One region of the Microbispora rosea genome, then DNA from elsewhere that is predicted to be linked to it. Evidence: riboswitches for the same ligand, from Rfam matches in the RefSeq annotation. Region 1 holds a riboswitch; the other holds the start of a gene.
The links. A riboswitch is a leader RNA that binds a small molecule or an ion and turns the genes downstream of it on or off. The one in region 1 is predicted to bind S-adenosylmethionine.

Region 1 (11,147 bases):
AGCGCTCGACGACGTCCCGGCCCTCCTGCGGTTCTGGCTGGAGGCCGCGGAGAACACCGACAGGCACGACGACGCCGGCAAGGTCGTGGCCCTGATCGAGCGCGACCCCGAGGCGCTGCTCATCGCCGAGATCGACGGCCGCATGGTCGGCACGCTCATCGCCGCATGGGACGGCTGGCGCGCCCACCTCTACCGGCTCGCCGTTGATCCCGCCCACCGGCGGATGGGCATCGGATCACGGCTGATCGGGGCCGCCGAGGAGCGGTTCAGGGAGTTCGGCGCGTTCCGTGCCGACGCGATGGTCCTGCACGACAACGCCCTGGCGCACCACGCCTGGACGGCGGCGGGATACACGATGCAGACCGACTGCGCCCGCTGGGTCAGGCGCCTCACCTGAGGCGCACCACGGGAAAGGGCGGTTCCCCCGAGGGGGAACCGCCCTTCCGTTGAGACGAAGCAGGCAGATGGATCAGAAGTCCATGTCGCCGCCGCCGGGCATGGCGGGGGCCTTCTCCTTCTCGGGCTTCTCGGCGATGACGGCCTCGGTGGTCAGGAACAGCGCCGCGATGGACGCCGCGTTCTGCAGCGCCGAGCGGGTGACCTTGGCCGGGTCGATGATGCCGGACTCGAACATGTTGACGTACTCGCCGGTCGCGGCGTTGAGGCCCTCACCAGCCGGGAGGTTGCGGACCTTCTCCACCACGACGCCGCCCTCGAGGCCGGCGTTGACGGCGATCTGCTTCAGCGGCTCCTCAAGGGCCTTGCGGACGATCGCGGCACCGGTGGCCTCGTCGCCGTTGACCTCGAGCTTGTCGAACGCGTTGGCGCCGGCCTGCAGCAGAGCCACGCCACCGCCGGGGACGATGCCCTCCTCGACCGCGGCCTTCGCGTTGCGGACGGCGTCCTCGATGCGGTGCTTGCGCTCCTTGAGCTCGACCTCGGTGGCCGCGCCGGCCTTGATGACGGCGACGCCGCCGGCCAGCTTGGCGAGGCGCTCCTGGAGCTTCTCGCGGTCGTAGTCGGAGTCGGTGCGCTCGATCTCGGCGCGGATCTCGTTGACCCGGCCGGAGATCTGCTCGGCGTCACCGGCGCCGTCGACGATCGTGGTCTCGTCCTTGGTGATGACGACCTTGCGGGCGCGGCCGAGCAGGTCGAGGGTGGCGTTCTCGAGCTTGAGACCGACCTCCTCGGAGATGACCTGGCCACCGGTGAGGATGGCGATGTCGCCCAGCATGGCCTTGCGGCGGTCGCCGAAGCCCGGAGCCTTGACGGCCACGGACTTGAACAGGCCGCGGATCTTGTTGACGACCAGGGTGGCCAGGGCCTCGCCCTCGACGTCCTCGGCGATGATGACCAGCGGCTTGCCGGACTGCACGACCTTGTCGAGCAGCGGCAGCAGGTCCTTGTTCGCCGAGACCTTGGAGTTGACGATCAGGATGTACGGGTCCTCGAAGACCGCCTCCATGCGCTCGGGATCGGTCACGAAGTAGCCGGACACGTAACCCTTGTCGAAGCGCATGCCCTCGGTGAGCTCCAGCTCCAGGCCGAAGGTGTTGCTCTCCTCGACGGTGATGACGCCTTCCTTGCCCACCTTGTCCATCGCCTCGGCGATGAGGGCGCCGATCTCGGTGTCGGCGGCGGAGATGGAGGCGGTGGAGGCGATCTGCTCCTTCGTCTCCACGTCCTTGGCGAGCTTCGACAGCTCCTCGCTGACGCGCTCGACGGCGGCCTCGATGCCCTTCTTCAGCGCCATCGGGTTGGCGCCGGCGGCCACGTTGCGCAGACCCTCGCGGACCAGCGCCTGAGCGAGCACGGTGGCCGTCGTCGTGCCGTCACCGGCGACGTCGTCGGTCTTCTTCGCGACTTCCTTGACCAGCTCGGCGCCGATCTTCTCCCACGGGTCCTCGAGCTCGATCTCCTTGGCGATGGAGACACCGTCGTTGGTGATCGTGGGGGCGCCCCACTTCTTCTCCAGCACGACGTTGCGGCCCTTGGGGCCGAGGGTCACCTTCACGGCGTCGGCGAGCTGGTTCATACCGCGCTCGAGACCGCGCCGGGCGTCCTCGTCAAACGCGATCATCTTGGCTGCCATTAGGCTAGACCTCCCAGTAGCAGGGTGTCTTCAACGGACCGAGCCGACGCCCGCGACGGCTTGGACCCGCTATCCCTGCGCGGGCCCCATCGCCCCGATCCCGGTTGTTGTCACTCTCGACCTCAGAGTGCCAAACAAGTATTTAGCACTCTACCCCTGAGAGTGCAAGCGGAAGCCGTGCTGACCAGCTTGGACGGTATGTCCAGAGCGACCCTCCGGAGCGACGCGCCGCCGGTCAGGACCGAGGAGCCGAGCGAGAGCCGAGCGGGAGCCGCGAGGAGTGCGGCCCCGCTCCGGACCCAGCGGCCCATACCCGCCCGAGTGGCCGCAAAAGGGCCGTGGAAGGGCCGCGGAAGGGCCTTGAAAGGCCCGCAGTGGCCCGCAGGCGCCCGGAGTGGCCGTGCGGAGCGAGGCGGGTGGGACCGGCAAGCGGAAGGCCCGGTGCGCGAGTCCCGCGCGCCGGGCCTTCCAAGGTCGATGACGGGATCAGACGGCCCGTACGGCTTCCGCCTGCGGGCCCTTCTGACCCTGCGTGATGTCGAACTCAACCCGCTGACCCTGCTCGAGGGCCTTGTAGCCGTCCATCATGATTGCCGAGTAATGGACGAACACGTCCTTACCACCGTCTACCGCGATGAAGCCGTAGCCCTTGTCCGCGTTAAACCATTTGACGGTGCCCTGCGCCACTTCCGACTCCTCTTGCTGGGCTGGGGACCACACCCAAGAAGCCCCCGGTTTTGTCGATCGTCATCGACCATACCCGTGTCAAGCCGTAGGACAACAGAGTCAATCCGCAAACTACTACTTGGCGTTCGCTCAAAGCGGGACCGAAGAATATTCACTTTGCTGTTGAATAGTTGAGAGCTACACCATTTGCCACGGCTTCGTATGACTTCTTCACCGATAGAAGCGCATGTCAGATGCTCGGCTCCGGTGCGGCGGCTCAGCCTCCGGCGACGGCGGGGATGACCGAAATCTGCACCCCGTCCGGCGTGGCGGTGTCCAGACCGTCGGCGAATCGGACATCCTCTTCTCCGACGTAGACGTTGACAAAACGCCGGATCTTACCCGTCTCGTCCAGGATGCGCCCGCCGATGCCGGGGTAGTCCGCGTCGAGCTTCTGCAGGACCTCGCGGAGCGTTCCTCCCTCCCCGCTCACCTCCGCGGCTCCGTTGGTGTACGTCCGGAGAATCGTCGGAATCCGCACGGAAACGCTCATTGTTCGCTCGCTTTCGTTACTGCCGATGGGCTTTTTGAAACGCTTTCAGTTGGCGAATGCCGCACGGAACGCGTCGAGAGAGGGACGGATGACGGCGGCGGGACGGGCGTGCTCGGCCACCGCGTCGAGCGTCTTGAGCCCGTCGCCGGTGTTCAGCACCACGGTCTCGGCGTCGGGGTCGAGGCGGCCCTCGCGCACCAGCTTGCGCAGCACGCCGACCGTGACGCCGCCCGCGGTCTCCGCGAAGACGCCCTCGGTCCTGGCCAGCAGGCGGATCGCGTCGACCACTTCCCGGTCGTTCACGTCCTCCACGGCGCCGCCCGTCCGCCGCGCGATGTCGAGCACGTACGGCCCGTCCGCCGGGTTGCCGATGGCGAGGGACTTGGCGATGGTGTCGGGCCGCACCGGCTGCACCACGTCCTGCCCGGCCTTGAACGCCTGGGATACCGGCGAGCAGCCCTCGGCCTGCGCCCCGAAGATCCGGTAGGGCCGATCCTCGACCAGCCCCAGCTTGACCAGCTCGCGGAAGCCCTTGTCGATCTTCGTGAGCTGCGAGCCGGAGGCCACCGGGATGACGATCTGGTCGGGCAGCCGCCAGCCGAGCTGCTCGGCGATCTCGTATGCCAGCGTCTTGGAGCCCTCGGCGTAGAAGGGCCGGAGGTTGACGTTGACGAAGCCCCACTTCTCGCCGAGCTCGTCGCCGATGAGCTCGGAGCAGAAGCGGTTGACCTCGTCGTAGGTGCCTTCGATGGCGACCAGGCGGCCGCCGTACACCGCGGCCATGGTGACCTTGGCCGGCTCCAGGTCGGCGGGAATGAACACGCAGGAGTCCAGCCCGGCCCTGGCGGCGGCCGCGCCCACCGCGCCGGCGAGGTTGCCGGTGGAGGAGCACGACAGCGTGTGGAAGCCGAAGGTGCGCGCGGCCTCCAGCGCGATCGCGACGACCCGGTCCTTGAAGGAGTGGGTCGGGTTGCCGGAGTCGTCCTTGACGTGGAGCGACCGAAGGCCCAGCTCGGCCGCCAGCCTGTCGGCCTTCACGAGCTTGGTCCAGCCGGGCTGGAGGTTGGGCTTGGCCGCCACGCCGGCGGGAACGGGGAGCAGGGAGCGGTAGCGCCAGATGTTCGCGGGGCCGGACTCGATGTCCTCCCGGCGAACCTCGCCGAAGTCGTACGCCACCTCAAGGGGGCCGAAACACTCCGTACAGGCGAAAATCGGGCCGAGCTCATAAAGAGCGCCGCATTCGCGACACGAAAGACCGGTTGCGGGGCCGAACTCGACGGTGTTCGCGGCAGTGTTAGCGGCAGTGCTGGTGTGCGCCATGAAGCGAGGCCTTTCCCTCATCTTCGCTCGCGACCACCCTGGCCGCGAGCCGGAATTGGCACCTGTCCCGGCCGGGCCTCGTGGGCACGAGTTCGACACCGGGGAGGTTGCCGGGGCTTCGCAGGGCCGGTCCCTCCACCCCTCTGGATGAGCATGTTCAGTTGTAGGACCTTCAGAGGAAAGGTCCCTAGCACTGTACCCCGGCGTCCCCGGTGTCCGTTCTTACGTCTCACATCGCGAGACGATTTGTATCAGCCGTACGCCTCGCCGAGGGCGCTCTGCACGTACTTGCGGGCTTGGTGGATGCGGGACTTGACCGTCCCGAGGGGGATTTTCAGCTGGTCGGCGACCTCCGCGTAGTCGAGCTGGCAGATGTCGCGCAGCACGAGCGCCTGGGCGAGGTCGGGCCGCTCGGCCTCCAGCGCCTCCATCGCGTCGAGCAGGTCGAGCCGCGACCCCGCGATTACGCTCACCCGCTGGGGATCCGGCCGCTGCTCGGGCAGCTCCTCCACCTGCTCCGACGAGCGCCGCTTGAGCGAGCGGTAGGTGGTCCTGGCGCAGTTCACGGTCACGATGTGCAGCCAGGTGCTGAACTTGGCCCGCCCCTCGAACCTCGCGATGTTGCGCGCCACGGCGAGCAGCGTGTCCTGCGCGGCCTCCTCGGCGTCCTGCCGATACGGTAGAAGCCGCTCGCAGTGCCGCAGCACGTCGGGCTCGATGCGCCGCAGCAGCTCACCGAGCGCGCGGTGGTCCCCCCGGGCAGCCGATCGGGCCAGTTCCTCGGTCGTGTCGTCCAGTGCCATGCCGTATCCAGCCCTCCCGCGATCGCTTGACATCCTATTGACGGAGGTCGGCTTTTATTAATCTTCCGGCATGCGCGCCCGCTCTGATCGAGGGAACCCGAAGATGAGCAGCTCCGTCCTGATCGCGTCCAACCGGGGCCCCGTGTCCTTCACGCTGTCGGACGACGGCGGCCTGACCATGCGCAGAGGCGGGGGCGGGCTCGTCTCCGGTCTGTCCGAGGTGGTCAGGGACACCGACGTCCTGTGGGTCTGCGCGGCGCTGTCGGACGGCGACCGGGGCGCGGTGCGCCAGACCCCCGGCGGGCGGCTCGACCGGGCCTTCGAGACCGGGCCGATCCGCATGCTGGACATTCCGCCCGCGGTCTTCCACCGGGCCTACAACGCCGTGGCCAACTCGACCCTCTGGTTCGTCAACCACCTGCTCTACAACACGCCCTTCTCCCCCGAGTTCGGCACGCGCTTCCGCCGCGAGTGGGAGTCGTACCGCACGTACAACGGCGCCTTCGCGCTGGCCCTGGCCGAGGAGGCGGCCCACCGGGCGCGCGTCATGGTGCAGGACTACCACCTGACGCTGGCCCCGGCGATGCTCCGGGTCGAGCGGCCGGACCTGCGCATCGCCCACTTCTCGCACACGCCCTGGGCGCCGCCGGAATACTTCGCGCTGCTGCCGGAGGACGTCGTGGCGGAGGTGCTGACCGGCATCCTCGGCGCCGACCACGCGGGATTCCTCACCGCGCGCTGGGCCCGCGCCTTCATGGACTGCTGCGAAACCCTGCTCGGCGCCTGCGTGGACCACGCCGCCCGCACGGTGACGTACGACGGGCGGACCACCAGGATCGGCGTGCACCCGCTCGGCGTGAACGGCGAGGCGCTGCGGGTTCGGGCGGCCGAGCAGGACGTCGAGTCGCACATGACCGTGATCAGGGACCTCGTGGGCGACCGCAAGCTGATCGTGCGCATCGACCGCACCGAGCTGTCCAAGAACATCGTGCGCGGCCTGCGGGCCTACCAGGAGTTCCTGTCCGCCCATCCCGAGTGGCACGGCCGGGTCGTCCACCTCGCGTTCGCCTATCCCTCCCGCCACGACCTGCCGGAGTATCGCGAGTACACGGCGGCCGTGCAGCGCTGCGCCAAGGAGATCGAGGACGAGTACGCGACCGAGGACTGGGACCCGCTGATCCTCAACGTGAACGACGACTACCCGCGCTCGCTGGCCGCCTACCGGCTGGCCGACGTCCTGCTCGTCAACCCGATCAGGGACGGCATGAACCTGGTGGCCAAGGAGGGCCCGATCCTGTCGCCCCGGTGCGCGCTGGTGCTGTCGCGCGAGGCGGGCGCGGCGGCCGAACTGGGGGCCGACGCCCTGCTCGTCAACCCCTACGACGTGTCCGGCACCGCGGCGGCGCTGCACGAGGCGCTGACGCTGCCGGAGCAGGAGCGGCTCAGCCGCGGCCTGCGGCTGCGGGAGGCCGCCACCGCACTGCCGCCCCAGCGCTGGTTCGACGACCAGCTCGCCGCGCTGCACTGACTCCGGCCGTCACCACCCGTCCTCCCGGCGCACCGCGTCTACCGGCGCACCGGGCGAGAGCACGGTCAGTGCCAGGTCGCGTTCTTGAGGATCGTGCTCAGCTGCGGGTGGTCCCACTGGTCCAGGACCAGGATCTTCGACGTGGGCAGATACCACTCGCGCTGGTTGTAGTGCAGCTTCACCCGCCACTTCTTGTCGACGCAGGTCGCCGCCCACTTGTGGTAGTCCGCCTTGTGGCCCGGCCCGACCTGCCGCAGCCCCTTGTCCGCGACCTTCCACTCGCCCTTGTACAGCTTGTAGCTCCTGGGACAGATGCTGACGTCGGTCGCGGGGTCGTAGCCGTACTTCGGCTTGTACGCCTGGAACGTGCGGAGCCCGATCTTGAGCGCCTTCGGGCCCAGCACCCAGAAGCTGTGGCACCCCCAGTCGCGGAAGCCGAAGTCCTCGGTGCCGAAGGTGGGACACGAGCCCGTGATGACGCGCACCCAGTCCTTGTCGTCCTTGACCACCTTCCACGACGCGGGGATCGTGAGGGTCAGGCCGCTCCGCAGGTGGACCTGCTTGGTGGCGCGGCTCTCGCTCGCGGACGCCGCCGCCGGAGCGGTCAGGGTGGCCGCGAGCACGGCCAGGCCGGCCGCCGCGGCCGGGATCGTCTTTCTGAACATGCCGGGCACATTAGGCGTGTTCGCTTGCAGGCGACTTGCGGCCCGATGGACGACATGCGGCCCGGCAGGCGGAAGGTCACCGAACGCGGCGTCAGTGCCAGGTCGCGTTCTTGAGGATCGTGCTCAGGCCCGGCGTCCTCCACTGGTCGATCACCAGAATCTTCGACGTGGGCAGATACCACTCGCGCTGGTGGAAGCGGGCTCTCTGCCTGCCAGGGCCCAGGGGCGCGCACGTGCCCGCCCAGTCGCGGTAGTACGCCTTGTGTCCCGGCCCGACCTGCCGTAACCCCTTGTCCGCGAGCGTGGTCCTTCCGATGTAGAGGTTCTTCTTCACCGGGCAGGGCCCGACGTCGGTGGCCGGATAGAACGGGCCGTCCGGCGTGTACTTCTGGAACAGCTCGTGGCCGATCTCGATGGCCTTGGGCCCCATGATCCAGAAGCTGTGGCAGCCCGAGTCGCGGAAGCCGTACGTGTCCGTGCCCTTGGTGGGGCACGCGCCGGTGATGACGCGCACCCAGTCCTTGCGGCTGTCGTCGACCTTCCAGGACGACGGGATCCTGAGGGTGAGGCCCTTGCGCAGGTGCAGAGCCTTGGTCGCCGCGCCGTCGCTCGCGAACGCCGCCGCCGGAGCCGCCAGGGACGCCGCGAGCACGGCCAGGCCGGCCGCCGCGGCCGAGATCGTTGTCCTCATGCCCGGCACGCTACGCCCGGCCGCTTGCAGACGGCTTGCCGAGAGTCGCGACGAGGTCTCCGAGGAAGGCCACGACGCCGTCGGGCCCGTCCACCACCACGTCGGCGCGCTCCGCCAGGGCGGTCACCTCCGTGGACCCGCTGCACACCCGTACGCCGGGGATCCCGGCCGACTCGACCGCGTCGAAGGCCGCGAGGTCCCCCAGGTCGTCGCCGACGAACATGACCGAGCGGGCGTCCCGCTCGGCGAGGAAGGCCGACAGGGCCTTCCCCTTGTCCATTCCGGCCGGCCGCAGCTCAAGCACCATGCGGCCCGGCTCGACCGCCAGCCCGGCCTCCGCGGCCAGCGCCTCGACCGGCCCGCGCAGCGCCTCCAGCGCCCCCGCGGGGTCGGCGCACCGCCGGGTGTGCACGGCGACGGCGCGGCCCTTGTCCTCGACCCACGCCCCGTCGAGGCCCGCCGCGAGCCCGGGCAGCCGGGCGCGGACCAGGTCGAGTCCCGGCGGCGGTGGCGGGGCCGTCAGACGGCCGTCCTCCCAGCGCTCCAGCCCGTAGTGGCCGAGGATCACCAGACCGGGCACGTCGGCGAGGGACGGCCCGCCAGGGACCTCTCCGAGGGCGAGAGCCGTACGCGGCGGGCGGCCGGTGACGATCACGACGGCGCGCACCAGCGGGGCGAGGGCGGCCAGCACGCGGGGCACGCCGGGGTGCACGCGGGCGGCGGCGGGGTCGGGCACGATCGGGGAGAGCGTGCCGTCGTAGTCGAGCCCGATCACGGCGCCGCCCGGATCGGCGGCGATCGCGTCGAGTCCTGCGTGCACGGGCAGGGTCATGGCCTCACTCCGAAGGGGGTTCAGTGCGTACGCCTCGACGGCCTCATGCCCCGGCAGCGGGGCTCATGCGTGCGGAGGGGAGGGAAAGCTCAGGAGTTGAGCCCGAAGCGGCGGGCCGAGCGGTCGCGCCGCCTGCCGGCTCTCATCCGGCGCAGCCGCTTGACGAGCATGGGGTCGTGCTCCAGCGCCTCGGGCCGGTCGATCAGCTCCCCGAGTAACTGGTAGTACCGGGTCGCGGAGATGCCGAAGGCCTCCCTGATCGCCTGTTCCTTGGCGCCCGCGTAACGCCACCACTGGCGCTCGAACGCCAGCATCTCGCGGTCGCGGTCCGAGAGGTCGGGCCCGTCGCCGCCGGCCGGTTCGGTGTCCATCCGCTCCTCCTCGATCGGCTCGCGGGCCCGTCCCATGGTAATGCCAAGCCCGCGAGGCGAACCCGGGGTGTTCAGGCCGGGCAGGACAGACGTAATGTCACGTGGTGTGAGCTCTGTAATCACGCTTCTGACCGACTACGGGCTGGAGGACGGGTACGTCGCCGCGTGCCACGGCGTGATCGCGGGCATCGCCCCGCAGGCTCGGATCATCGACGTGGGTCATCTCGTCCCCGCCGGGGACGTACGACGCGGCGCGGCCATCCTCGCGCAGACCCTGCCCTACCTGCCGGCCGGCGTCCACCTGGCGGTCGTCGATCCCGCCGTGGGCGGCAACCGGCGCCCGGTCGCCGTGGAGGCGGGGGGACGGGTGTTCCTCGGTCCCGACAACGGCATCCTGTCGTGGGCCGTCCGCGCCGCGGGGGGCGCCGACGCCGCCTACGAGTTGACGAACAAGGACCTGTTCCTGGAGAACGTCTCGCCGACCTTCCCGGGACGGGACCTGTTCGCCCCGGTCGCCGCCCACCTGTGCACCGGACACGCGGTCGCCGACGTGGGGCCGCCGATGCCGGTGGACCGGCTGGTGACCCTGCCCGCGCCGACCTGCCGGTTGCGGGACGGCACGGCCGAGGGCGAGGTGCTGTCGGTGGACAGGCACGGCAACGTCCAGTTGTCGATCACCGCCTCCGACATGGCCGAGCTCGGCGTACGGCTCGGCGACACCGTCGCCGTGTGGCTCGGGCGCCGCCAGGTCGCCGTGCCGTACCGGGAGACGTTCACCGCCGTGCCGCCCGGCGACCTGGTCGCGTTCACCGACTCCGCCGGCCTGGTCGCGATGGCGATCAACGCCGGGGACGCCTCCGACCGTCTGGGTCTGCCCCCGGGCGCGCACGTACGGCTGTCGCCCGGGGGACGCTGACCCGGCCGGGTCCTACTGGGCGTTCACCACGTCGCGGGCCTCCGCGAAGTGGCAGGCGCTGGGATGGTCGCTGCCCGGGCGCGCCTCGAGCGCGGGCGTCTGCTCGGCGCAGATGTCCTGCGCCTTCCAGCACCGCGTGCGGAAGTGGCAGCCCGACGGCGGGTTGGCCGGCGAGGGCGGGTCGCCCTGCAGGATGATCCGCTGGCGGGTCTCCCGGCCCTCGGGATCGGGCACCGGCACGGCCGACAGCAGCGCCTGGGTGTACGGGTGCGTCGGGCCGTCGTAGATCTGCGCGTCGCTGCCCAGTTCGACGATCTTGCCGAGGTACATCACCGCGATCCGGTCGGAGATGTGGCGGACCACCGACAGGTCGTGCGCGATGAAGATGTAGGCGAGGTCGAACTCGTTCTGCAGCCGCTCCAGCAGGTTCATGACCTGGGCCTGGATCGACACGTCGAGCGCGGACACCGGCTCGTCGCAGATGATGATCTCAGGCTGGAGCGCCAGACCGCGGGCGATGCCGATGCGCTGACGCTGGCCGCCGGAGAACTGGTGCGGGTAGCGGTTGATGTGGTCGGGGTTGAGGCCGACCACCTCGAGCAGCTCCTGCACCCGGCGCCGCCGGCCGCCCTTCGGCACGACGTCCGTGTGGATCTCGAACGGCTCCCCCACGATGTCGCCGACGGTCATCCGCGGGTTCAGCGAGGTGT
Region 2 (11,147 bases), on a different contig from region 1:
TCACCGGCAGCTCGCCGTACGCGAGGTAGGGCTCGTCGCGCCGCAGGTCGAAATCGACGCCCGAGGCCCGCGCGATGGGGCCGCTCACGCCGTACTGCATGATCGTCTCGCGGTCGAGCACGCCGACGCCGCGAGTGCGGGCCAGGAAGATCTCGTTGCCGGCGATCAGTTCCTCGATGTCGGGCAGCCGCCGCCGCACGGCGGCGACGGCGGCGGTGACGCGGTCGAGCCAGCCCAGGGGTAGCTCCTCCTTCAGCCCGCCCACTCGGTTGAACATGTAGTGCATGCGGCCGCCGGAGATCTCCTCCATGACGTGTTGCAGGGTCTCCCGCTCGCGGAAGGCGTAGAAGACCGGCGTGATCGCGCCGAGCTCCAGGGGATAGCTGCCGAGGAACATCAGGTGGCTGAGCACGCGGTTGAGCTCGGCGAGCAGCGTCCTGGCCCACACCGCCCTGGGCGGGGGCTGCATGCCCAGCATGCGCTCGACCGCGAGCACGACGCCCAGTTCGTTGGCGAACGCCGACAGCCAGTCGTGCCGGTTGGCGAGCACGATGATCTGCCGGTAGTCGCGCACCTCGAACAGCTTCTCCGCCCCGCGGTGCATGTAGCCGACGATCGGCTCGGCGGCCGTGATGCGCTCGCCGTCGAGGACGAGCCGCAGCCGCAGCACGCCGTGGGTGGAAGGATGCTGCGGGCCGATGTTGAGGATCATGTCCTCGGTGGCCAGCTCCCTCGCCTGCACGGCGTCGGCTCCCGCGCCGAGCCCCACGATGCGTTCGGTGCGCCCGCCCTCCTGTCCGGTCGGCACGCCGTCCTGCTCGGTCGTCATACCGTCCATGGTTTCACGCCCACCCGCCATTCCGCCCCCTCCCCTTCACCCCCGCCGTGATCTTGTACTTCACGAAAGGCGGATGCCCTGGTCGGACGGTGTGGGCGCGATTTATTGCATGATCACGAAGGATCGCGCCGCAGGTCATAGGGCATGCTTGCGACAAACTACAAGATCACGCCCGGGTTAGGTCGCGTAGGGCGTCGATGAGGCGGTCGACGTGTTCGGTGGTGGTGCCGATGCCGATCGAGGCGCGTACGGCGCTGACCGTGCCGTCCGCGCAGCCGCCGTCCTCCCCGCCGCCGAGGAGGTGGCGGACGAACGGATGGGCGCAGAACTTGCCGTCCCTGACGCCGATGCCCCACTCGGCCGACAGCGCCTCGGCGACCTCCCTGGCGGTGCGGCCCTCGACGGTGAACGACACGATGCCGACGCGCGGGTGGTCCTGACCCCACAGCGACAGCTCGCGGACGCCGGGGATCGCGGCGAGCCCGGCACGCAGGCGGGCGAGCAGCCGCTCCTCCTCCCGCACAAGCGCGGCCCAGCCCGTCGCGGTCAGCGCGTCGCAGGCGGCGGCGAGCGCGATCGCGCCGAGCACGTTGGGGGTGCCCGCTTCGTGCCGCGTCTCGGGGTCGTCGCTCCAGTCCACCGTCTCGCCCACGGACCGTACGGCTCCGCCGCCGCGCAGGTACGGATCGGCGTCGGCGAGCCAGTCGGGGCGGCCCACGAGCACCCCTGCGCCGAACGGGGCGTAGAGCTTGTGCCCGGAGAAGGCCACGTAGTCGAGGTCGAGCGCGGCGAGGTTGAGCCCGCGGTGGGGGACGAGCTGGGCGGCGTCCACGGCGATCCGCGCGCCGTGCCGGTGGGCGATGTGGGCCAGCCCGGCGATCGGCCACAGCTCGCCGGTGACGTTGGAGGCCGCGGTCACGACGAGCAGGGCCGGGCCGTCGATCGCGGCCAGCGCCTCGTCGGCCGCGCGAAGCGCCTCGCCGGGGAAGGCGGGCGGCGCGAGCCGTACGGCGTCGGGCCAGGGCAGCAGCGAGGCGTGGTGCTCGGTCTCGAACACGACGACGGTCGTGCCCTCGGGGAGGCTGCGGGCCAGCAGGTTCATGGCGTCGGTCGTGTTGCGCACGAAGACCAGCGCGTCGCCGGGCCGGGCGCCGACGAAGGCCCGCACGGTGTGCCTGGCCTGCTCATACCTGGACGTCGTGAGCTGCGAGGCGTAGCCCGCGCCCCGGTGGACGCTGGAGTAGGCCGGCAGCGCCGCCGCGACGGCGGCGTTCACCGGCTCCAGACAGGGCGCGCTCGCCGCGTAGTCGAGGTTCGCGTACGGCACGAGCCTGCCGCCCCTGACGGGCACCTCCAGATCGGCGCCCACGACGGCCGGCAGGTGCATGGGGGCGACATCGGGCTCGGAGATGCGGGTGACGGCCTGCTGGACGAAGGTGAGTGCGGACACGCCAATCCTCCTGGGTCGGGGACCCCGGCCATGGCGTCGGAAGGCGGAGCCCGCGCTTGCCCGGCACACCTCGTGCCGGACCCGGTCCTCACCCGGGGCACCCCGCCGCGAGCGCGAGGGTTGCCGGCCAGCAAGCCGGGGCTTGACGCTGGCACTCATGACCTGGACGGCACTATAACCCGACCCCGCCCTCCGGCCGCAAGTGCGGGCGGCTCGGGCGAGGTCAGCCGTCGTCGACCGTGACCCCCAGGACGTGGGCGAACATCGGAGCGAGTTCCATCAGCTGGACACCGCTGACGGTCGCGCCGCGCAGCGCGTCGTAGCCGTCGGAGATGCCCAGGGACACGGCGCCGCGCAGGTCGACCCGGGACATGCGCGCCTTGTCGAACCGCACCCGTTCGAGCGTGGATCCGGGGAAGTCGACGCCGGTCAGCGTGGCGCCCGCGAAGTCCACGTCGCGCAGCGTGCACTCGACGAACGAGACCTCCCGCAGGTCGGCCGCGCGGAGGTTGACCGAGTCGAGCTTGCAGCGGTGGAAGAACACCTGGTGCATCTCGGCGCCGGGCAGCGCCGTGCCGGCCGGGGCACTCATGACGATCTCCGCGTCCACCCAGACGGACTCGGTGAGGTCGCCGCCCACCCAGCGCACGCCGTTCATCCACACGTCGGAGAACCGGGCGCGCCGATAGCGGCCGCCGGTGAACGTCACCGAGGTGAACGCCGACTCCATGAACCGGGCGCCTCCGGCGTCGGCGTCCTCGAACTCCTGCCCGTCGAACAGGACCGTGTCGTAGTCGCCGCCCTGGCTGAGCCGGCCGTCGAACGGCTCCAGGTGATCGGCATAAGGCAGATCGCCGAGTTCGCGAGGTTCCCTGCGATGCTGTTCGCGGCGCTTCGGCATCGCCCCAACCTACGGCATGAGGCACCCGTACGCCCGTACTCCCAGGCCAGGCCTTTTATCCGTATTGTTGTCCATTGTGAAGTTTGATCCCTGGAATGCCGAGTTCATCGCGTACCCCTATGACGCCTACCGCGACCTGCGCGACAACGATCCGGTCAGCTTCTTCGAGCCGACAGGGCAGTGGCTGATCGCCCGCCACGCCGATGTGAACGCGCTGCTGCGCGACCGGCGCCTCGGCCGGTCCTACCTGCACGTGGCGACGCACGAGGCGTTCGGCCGCGAGCCCGAGCCGGAGTTCCAGGAACCGTTCTGGCGGGTGATCCGGGCCGGGATGCTCGACGTCGAGCCGCCGGTCCACACGCGGCTGCGCCGCCTGGTGTCCAAGGCGTTCACGCCCCGCATGGTCGAGTCGCTGCGGCCCCGGGTGCGGAGGATCGCGACCGAGCTGACCGAGGGACTGGTCGAGCGCGGCGGCGGCGACCTGCTGGCCGAGGTGGCCGAGCCGCTGCCGGTCACCGTGATCGCCGAGATGCTGGGCGTGCCCGAGGCCGACCGGCACCTGCTGCGCCCCTGGTCGGCCGACATCTGCGGGATGTACGAGCTGAACCCCTCGCTGGAGGCCCAGCACACGGCCGTACGCGCGGCCACGGAGTTCGCCGGCTACCTGCGCGAGCTGGCCAGGGCGCGCAGGGACCGGCCGGGCGACGACATGATCTCGGCGCTGGCCCAGGTGGTGGACGACGGCGACCGGCTGACCGAGGACGAGCTGATCGGCACCTGCGTGCTGCTGCTCAACGCCGGTCACGAGGCCACGGTCAACGCCACCGGCAGCGGATGGTGGGCGCTGTTCCGCAACCCGGGTGAGCTGGAGCGGCTGCGCGCCGACCCCGGCCTGATGCCGACGGCGGTCGAGGAGGTGCTGCGCTACGACACCCCGGCGCAGATGTTCGAGCGGTGGGTGCTGGAGGACATCGAGGTCGGCGGGGTGACGATCCCCAAGGGTCTGGAGATCGCGCTGCTGTTCGGCTCGGCCAACCGAGACCCCGAGGTCTTCGCCGACCCCGACCGTCTCGACATCGGCCGGGCGGACAACCCGCACATCTCGTTCGGCGCCGGCATCCACTTCTGCCTCGGCGCGCCGCTCGCGCGGGTCGAGATGGCCGAGTCGTTCGCCGCCCTGCTCCGGCTGGCGCCCAAGCTGGAGCTCGCCGAGGAGCCCACCTGGAAGCCCAGCTACATCATGCGCGGCCTGGAGTCGCTCAAGGTCACCGTCTGACGGTCTGACTGAGCCAGCCGAAGCCGCCGAGACCGGCCAGGTCGATCAGTTCGGCCTCCTGTGCGGCCCGGCCGAGCGCGCGCACGTATCCGGCGGGATCGGCCGACGCCTGCGCGAGCGGCGGCCGGGCGCCGGTGACCCCCAGCTCCCGCAGCGCCTCCCGCTGCGTGGTGAGCGTGGACGCCCGCGCCCCCGCCCGCTCTCCGGCCGCCGCGCAGGCGTCCAGCGCGACGTGGGCCGTGATGTCGCACGACCCGTCCGGCGTGGCCGGGACCAGCGCGCCGTCGCGATATCCGGCGATCGTGCCGAGCGGGGGCCGCCGCCCGGCCAGGTGGGCGTAGTCCACGGCGACCGCCGTGCCGCGCGCCATCCGCGCGATCAGCGAGGCCCACGCCTCGTCGCGCGGGCGGCCGATCTCGGCGCGTTCCCCCGGCGAACGCAGCGGCCACCAGCGCTCCAGCCAGGCCAGGTCCTCAGGGCCGGGAGCGGGCCCGAGCCTCTCGTCGCCGGTCGAGGGGTCCACGAGCACCAGGCGAGGGCCGTCCGGCGTCATCTCGGCGACGTCGAGCGGCACGTTGTCCAGCCACTCGTTGGCGATCACCAGGCCCCCGATCCCGTACGGCGCCTCCGGCTCCCAGGCGACGCGGGGGTCGAGATCGGCCGGCCGGGGGGACAGGTCGACGGCGGTGACCCGAAGCCGCTCCGCGAGGTCCGGCGGCGCGGCGGCGAGCACGCGGGCGGCCAGCAGGCCGGTGCCGCTGCCCATGTCCACGAGATCGACCCGGTCGGGCCGGCCGAGGGCGGCGTCGGCCCGCAGGAGCAGGCGCAGCACGGCCTCGGCGAAGACCGGCGAGGCCTGCACCGACGTGCGGAAATGCCGGTCGGGGCGCTCCCGTAGGTAGAAACCCTCCGCGCCGTAGAGCGCCCGCCGCATGGCCTCCCGCCAGGTGACCTCCACAGCGTCGTACGTTACCGACACGCCGAGGCCGTGACGAAAAGTAGTCACTTTCGTACTTATGGCTCAACATAGGCCCGTGAGAAACGGGACAAAATCCGACCGTTGGGCCACGCCCGGGCCGGCGGGAGCGCCGCCGCTACGCTGAACCGAGGGGAGGCGTCATGGACACAAGTGACCGCCCGGCGCGGCTCGCCGTGGGAGTGCTCGGCGCGGGACGGGTCGGCTCCGTGCTCGGAGCCGCGCTCATGCTCGCGGGTCATCGGGTGGTGGCCGCCAGCGGCGTATCCGACGCGTCGGCGCGGCGCGCCGCCGACCGCCTCGGCCTGAAGCTCAGCAGGCCGGACGAGGTGATAGCCAGGTCCGAGCTCGTGCTGCTGACCGTGCCGGACGACGTCCTGCCCGGCCTCGTCTCCGGCCTCGCCGCCACCGGCGCCGACCTGCGCGGCAAGCTGCTCGTGCACGCCAGCGGCGCGTACGGCCTGGGCGTGCTCGACCCCGCGGCCGAGGCGGGGGCGCTGCCGCTCGCGCTGCATCCCGTGATGACGTTCACCGGCAGGAGCGACGACCTGACCCGGCTCAACGGCTGCTCGTTCGGCGTCACGGCGCCCGACGTGCTGCGGCCGGTGGCCGAGGCGCTGGTGATCGAGATGGGCGGCGAGCCGGTGTGGATCGCCGACCGGGACCGGCCGCTCTACCACGCCGCCCTGGCCGGCGCCGCGAACCACATGGTGACGCTCGTGGCCGAGTCGCAGGAACTGCTCGCGAAGATCGGCGTGGAGCATCCTGGCCGGATGCTCGGCCCGCTGCTGAGCGCGGCACTCGACAACGTGCTGCGTCTCGGCATCAGCGGGCTCACCGGGCCCGTGGTCCGCGGCGACGCGGGCACCGTGCGCAAGCACGTCGACGCGCTCATCCTGGCCGCCCCCGAGGCCGCGGACGCGTACGTCGCCCTGGCGCGGCTCACCGCCGACCGGGCGCTCGCGGCGGGCCTGCTCAAGCCGGAGGCGGCCGAACGCCTTCTGGACGCCCTGGGAGGGAACATATGGACCTGACCGTCGCCGCCGACCGCGCCGCCCTCGACAAGGCGAGGGACGCGCTCGGCCCCGGGAGGATCGCCCTGGTCCCCACGATGGGGGCGCTCCACGAGGGCCACCGGTCGTTGGTGCGGCTGGCGCGCGAGCACGCCGACCACGTGGTGGTGAGCGTGTTCGTCAATCCCCTGCAGTTCGCCCCCAACGAGGACTTCTCCCGCTATCCCCGTACGTTCGACGCCGACCTCCGGGCGTGCGAGGAAGAGGGCGTGGCTGTGGTCTTCGCGCCCTCGGCCGAGGACATGTACCTGCCGGACCGCCAGGTGGAGGTCTCGGCCGGCGGCATGGGCGGCGTGGTCGAGGGCGCCTTCCGGCCCGGCCACTTCGACGGCGTGCTGACCGTGGTGCTCAAGCTGTTCAACCTGGTGCGGCCGGACGTCGCGGTCTTCGGGCAGAAGGACGCCCAGCAGCTCGCGCTGATCCGGCGGATGGTGGCCGACCTCGACGTCCCGGTGTCGATCGTCGGCGCCCCGACCGTGCGGGAGCCCGACGGTCTCGCGCTGTCCAGCCGCAACAGGTATCTGTCCGAGGCCGACCGCGCCACCGCGCTCGCGCTGTCGCGGGCGCTGCGGGCAGGCGCGGCGCGGGCCGAGACCGCGGGGCCGGCCGGGATCCTCGACGCCGCCAGGGCCGTGCTGGAGGAGGCGGCCCGCTTCGACCCGCCGCTGCTGCTCGACTACCTGATCCTGGCCGACCCCGCGACGTTCGCCCCGGTCGCCGACGGCCACCACGGCGAGGCGATCCTCGCCGTGGCCGCCAAGGTGGGCACCACCCGCCTCATCGACAACGTGGTCCTGACCCTGTAGGGGGTGCGACGCCTCAGGCCGCCCCGGCCCGCAGCGTGAACCAGAAGGTGGGGAACGGGTTCGTCCCGGGCGTGACGTCGGCCAGCTCCCAGCCGGCGAACCTGGCGCGCAGCTCGTCGGCGGTGACGCCGGCGAACGTGTCGCCGAGCGTTCCGGGGCCGTACCCGAACATCAGCAGCCGTGCGCCGGGAGCGGCGCGGCGGGTGAGCCCGGCGGCGTACGCGTCCCGGCGGTGCGGCGGGATGCCGCAGTAGCAGCTCAAGTCGAAGAACAAGTCGTAGGGGCCGGGCGCGTCCAGCTCGTCGAGCCGGGTGGCGTCGCCCTGCAGCAGCCGTACGGCCGCTCCCGCCGCGACGGCCCTCTCCCGGGCCTGCTCGATCGCGCGGTCGACCAGGTCGACCGCCACGACCTCCCAGCCGTGACGGGCCAGGTAGATGGCGTTGGTTCCGGTGCCGCAGCCGAGCTCCAGGGCCCGGCCGGGCGGCAGCGCCCCGTTCCCCGCCCCGTTCCCCGGCTCGTGCCCCTCGATCAGGGCGACCAGCTCGGGCGGCGTCACGCCGGTGTCCCACGGCGGCTTGCCGTCCCGGTAGTAGTTCTCCAGCGCTCGGCGTACGGCCTCCTCCTCGTCCAGCCGGGTGTCCGTGCCCGCGGTGTCGTGCTTGTCCATGGCTCCGCTCCAGGTTTTTAGAGTCCAACTCTAGTGACTGACTCTAGAGATATACTCGCGCCATGGACACCGTCAAGCGGCCGGACAAACGGGCCGAGCGTTCCCGCCGCACCCGCGAGAAGGTCATCCAGGCGGCGCGGGAGCTGTTCGTGGCGCACGGCTACGGGGCGACGAGCCTGCAGGAGGTCGCCGACCGGGCGGGGGTGGCCGTTCAGACCGTCTACTTCGTCTTCGGCAACAAACGCACGCTGTTCAAGGACGTCGTCGACACGTCCATCGCCGGTGACACCGAGCCGGTGGCCGTCATGGACCGTGAGTGGTTCCGCGCCGCGTGCGCCGAGCGGACCGCGGCCGGTCAGCTGCGCGCGCACGTCCGCGGCACGAGTGAGATCCTCGCCCGGGTCGCCCCGCTCATGCCGATGATCGAGTCCGCAGGGGCCGCCGACCCGCAGATCGCCGCGCAATGGCCGGACGGCCCCGACCCGCGTTACGTCGTGCAGCACGCCGCGGCCCAGGCGCTGGCCGGCAAACCCGGCGCCCGCCCCGACGTCTCCGTCGCGACTGCGGCGGACCTGCTGTTCTGCCTGCTCAGCCCGCAGCTGTACCTGCTCTTCGTGCAGGATCGCGGCTGGTCGCAGGACCGGTGGGAGGAATGGGCCCACGCCACTCTGGCCGCCCAGCTCTGCAGCGACCCTGCGACAGGCACGGGCTCCGCGGCGTCCTCCTCGTAGGAGGGGGCCGGGGCGTCACCATCGCCCGGGGGGCGTTATCGTCATTGTGACGAAAGGGGATCCCCTCATGGTGGCGCTCGCACGCAGACTCACCGCCCCCGCACCCGGCTGGACCGTCGAGGCCGACGCCGTCGTGATCGGGTCGGGCATCGCCGGCCTCACCGTGGCGCTGCGCCACGTCGAACTCGACCCGCTGGCGCGGGTGCTCGTGGTCACCAAGGACGTGCTGTCGGCCGGGTCCACCCGGTGGGCCCAGGGCGGCATCGCCGCCGTCCTCGACCCCGAGGACACCCCCGACGAGCACCTGAGGGACACGCTCGTCGCCGGGGTCGGCCTGTGCGACGAGGAGGCCGTACGCGTCCTGGTCACCGAGGGCCCCGACGCGCTCAAGCGGCTGATGAGCCACGGCGCCGAGTTCGACCGAGACACCGATGGCGAGCTCCAGCTCACCCGGGAGGGCGGCCACCACCGCAACCGCATCGTCCACGCGGGCGGCGACGCGACCGGCGCGGAGGTGCAGCGGGCCCTGGCCGAGGCGGTGCTGGCCGAGCCCCGCATCGAGATCATCGAGCACGCCCTCGCCCTCGACCTGCTCCTCGACGCCGAGGGCCGCGCCTGCGGGGTCACGCTCCACGTGATGGGCGAGGGCGCCCGCGACGGCGTCGGCGCCGTACGGGCCGGGGCCGTGGTGCTGGCCAGCGGCGGCATGGGCCAGATCTACGCGGCCACCACCAACCCCGTCGTGTCCACCGGGGACGGCGTGGCGCTGGCGCTGCGGGCCGGCGCGGTGGTCAGGGACATCGAGTTCGTGCAGTTCCACCCCACGGTCCTGTGGCTGGGCGAGGGTGCGACCGGCCAGCAGCCGCTGGTCTCCGAGGCTGTGCGCGGCGAGGGCGCCGTGCTGATCGACGCGAACGGCGAGCGCTTCATGCAGGGCGTGCACGAGCTGGCCGACCTCGCGCCCCGCGACGTCGTCGCCAAGGCGATCATGCGCCAGATGGCGCGGACCGGTGCCGACCACGTCTACCTCGACGCCACCCACTTCGGCGAGGAGAAGTGGAGCTCCAGATTCCCCACCATCCTCGCCGTCTGCCGCGAGCACGGCATCGACCCCGTCACCGAGCCCATCCCTGTCGCCCCCGCCGCCCACTACGCGAGCGGCGGCGTGCGCACCGACCTGTACGGCAGGACCAGCGTGCCCGGCCTGTACGCCTGCGGAGAGGTGGCCTGCACGGGCGTGCACGGCGCCAACCGGCTGGCCTCCAACTCCCTCCTCGAAGGGCTCGTCTACGGTGAGCGCATCGCCGCCCACCTGGCCGTGGAGAAGCTCGGCCCGCGTGAGCCCGGGCAGGACGACCGGCCCGAGGGCCTCGTGGACCCGCGTACGCGGCCGAGGGTCCAGGGCCACATGAGCCGGGGCGCCGGGGTGCTGCGCAGCGACCAGAGCCTCGCCCAGGTCGCCCGCGCGCTCTCCGACGCCCGCTGGACGCCGGTGGCGGTCGAGCCCTGCACCGAGTCGTGGGAGGCGACCAACCTCCTCACGGTGGCGTCCGCGCTGGTCGCCGCGGCGGCCGTGCGTGAGGAGACCCGCGGCTCGCACTGGCGGGAGGACCACCCCGACCGCGACGACGCCCACTGGCGGGCACACATCGACATCGCTCTGACGGCGGAGGGACTGACCTTGACGTACACGCCTCACGAGGAACTGCGGACCGAGCTGGAGAAGGCCGGCCTCGACCCGGACGCCGTGCTCGGTCTCGTCCGGGCCGCGCTGGAGGAGGACCTGGCCGGGGGACAGGACGTGACCTCGGTCGCCACCATCCCCGCCGGCCAGCGGGCCGCCGCCGACGTCGTGGCCCGCAAGGAGGGCGTGGTCGCCGGCCTGGCCGTGGCCGAGACCGTCTTCCACCAGGCCGCCGGGCCGGTCGAGGTCGAGCGGCACGCGGCCGACGGCGACCGCGTGCGCCCCGGCGACGTGGTGATGACCGTGCGGGGCGCGACCAGGGACCTGCTCACGATGGAGCGCACCGCGCTCAACTTCCTCACCCACCTGTCCGGCATCGCGACCCAGACCCGCCGCTGGGCGGACGCCATCGAGGGCACCGGCGCGCGCGTCCGCGACAGCCGCAAGACCCTGCCGGGGCTGCGCGCCCTGGAGAAGTACGCCGTGCGGGCCGGCGGCGGGGTCAACCACCGGATGGGCCTGCACGACGCCGGCCTGATCAAGGACAACCACGTCGTCGCCGCCGGAGGCGTCGCCGAGGCGTTCCGCGCCGTACGGCAGGCCTTCCCCGGCCTGCCGATCGAGGTCGAGGTGGACCGCATCGACCAGATCGAGCCGGTCCTGGCCGAGGGCGCCGAGGAGATCCTGCTCGACAACTTCACCGTGGACCAGCTCGCCGAGGCCGTACGGCTGGTGGCCGGCCGGG

Region 2: linked by a shared signal. The riboswitch ahead of ACIBK1_RS00900 (aminotransferase class V-fold PLP-dependent enzyme) and the one ahead of thrC (threonine synthase) in region 1 are both predicted to bind S-adenosylmethionine.

The regions. Positions count from the first base shown of each region.
Region 1 covers NZ_JBITJO010000011.1:228,224-239,370, forward strand. The annotation lists gene ACIBK1_RS34470 (GNAT family N-acetyltransferase) at 1-397, shown strand, start outside; gene groL (chaperonin GroEL) at 470-2,092, opposite strand; gene ACIBK1_RS34480 (cold-shock protein) at 2,579-2,779, opposite strand; gene ACIBK1_RS34485 (MoaD/ThiS family protein) at 3,036-3,311, opposite strand; gene thrC (threonine synthase) at 3,357-4,631, opposite strand; SAM riboswitch class I at 4,646-4,785, opposite strand; gene ACIBK1_RS34495 (RNA polymerase sigma factor) at 4,883-5,434, opposite strand; gene ACIBK1_RS34500 (alpha,alpha-trehalose-phosphate synthase (UDP-forming)) at 5,538-6,962, shown strand; gene ACIBK1_RS34505 (hypothetical protein) at 7,028-7,627, opposite strand; gene ACIBK1_RS34510 (hypothetical protein) at 7,719-8,318, opposite strand; gene otsB (trehalose-phosphatase) at 8,329-9,150, opposite strand; gene ACIBK1_RS34520 (DUF3263 domain-containing protein) at 9,240-9,521, opposite strand; gene ACIBK1_RS34525 (SAM hydrolase/SAM-dependent halogenase family protein) at 9,628-10,437, shown strand; gene ACIBK1_RS34530 (ABC transporter ATP-binding protein) at 10,450-11,147, opposite strand, start outside.
Region 2 covers NZ_JBITJO010000001.1:186,842-197,988, reverse strand. The annotation lists gene ACIBK1_RS00905 (NADH-quinone oxidoreductase subunit D) at 1-829, opposite strand, end outside; gene ACIBK1_RS00900 (aminotransferase class V-fold PLP-dependent enzyme) at 1,005-2,288, opposite strand; SAM riboswitch class IV at 2,336-2,451, opposite strand; gene ACIBK1_RS00895 (pentapeptide repeat-containing protein) at 2,512-3,189, opposite strand; gene ACIBK1_RS00890 (cytochrome P450) at 3,266-4,465, shown strand; gene ACIBK1_RS00885 (SAM-dependent methyltransferase) at 4,455-5,471, opposite strand; gene ACIBK1_RS00880 (Rossmann-like and DUF2520 domain-containing protein) at 5,585-6,475, shown strand; gene panC (pantoate--beta-alanine ligase) at 6,466-7,320, shown strand; gene ACIBK1_RS00870 (class I SAM-dependent methyltransferase) at 7,334-7,987, opposite strand; gene ACIBK1_RS00865 (TetR/AcrR family transcriptional regulator) at 8,050-8,718, shown strand; gene ACIBK1_RS00860 (L-aspartate oxidase) at 8,786-11,147, shown strand, end outside.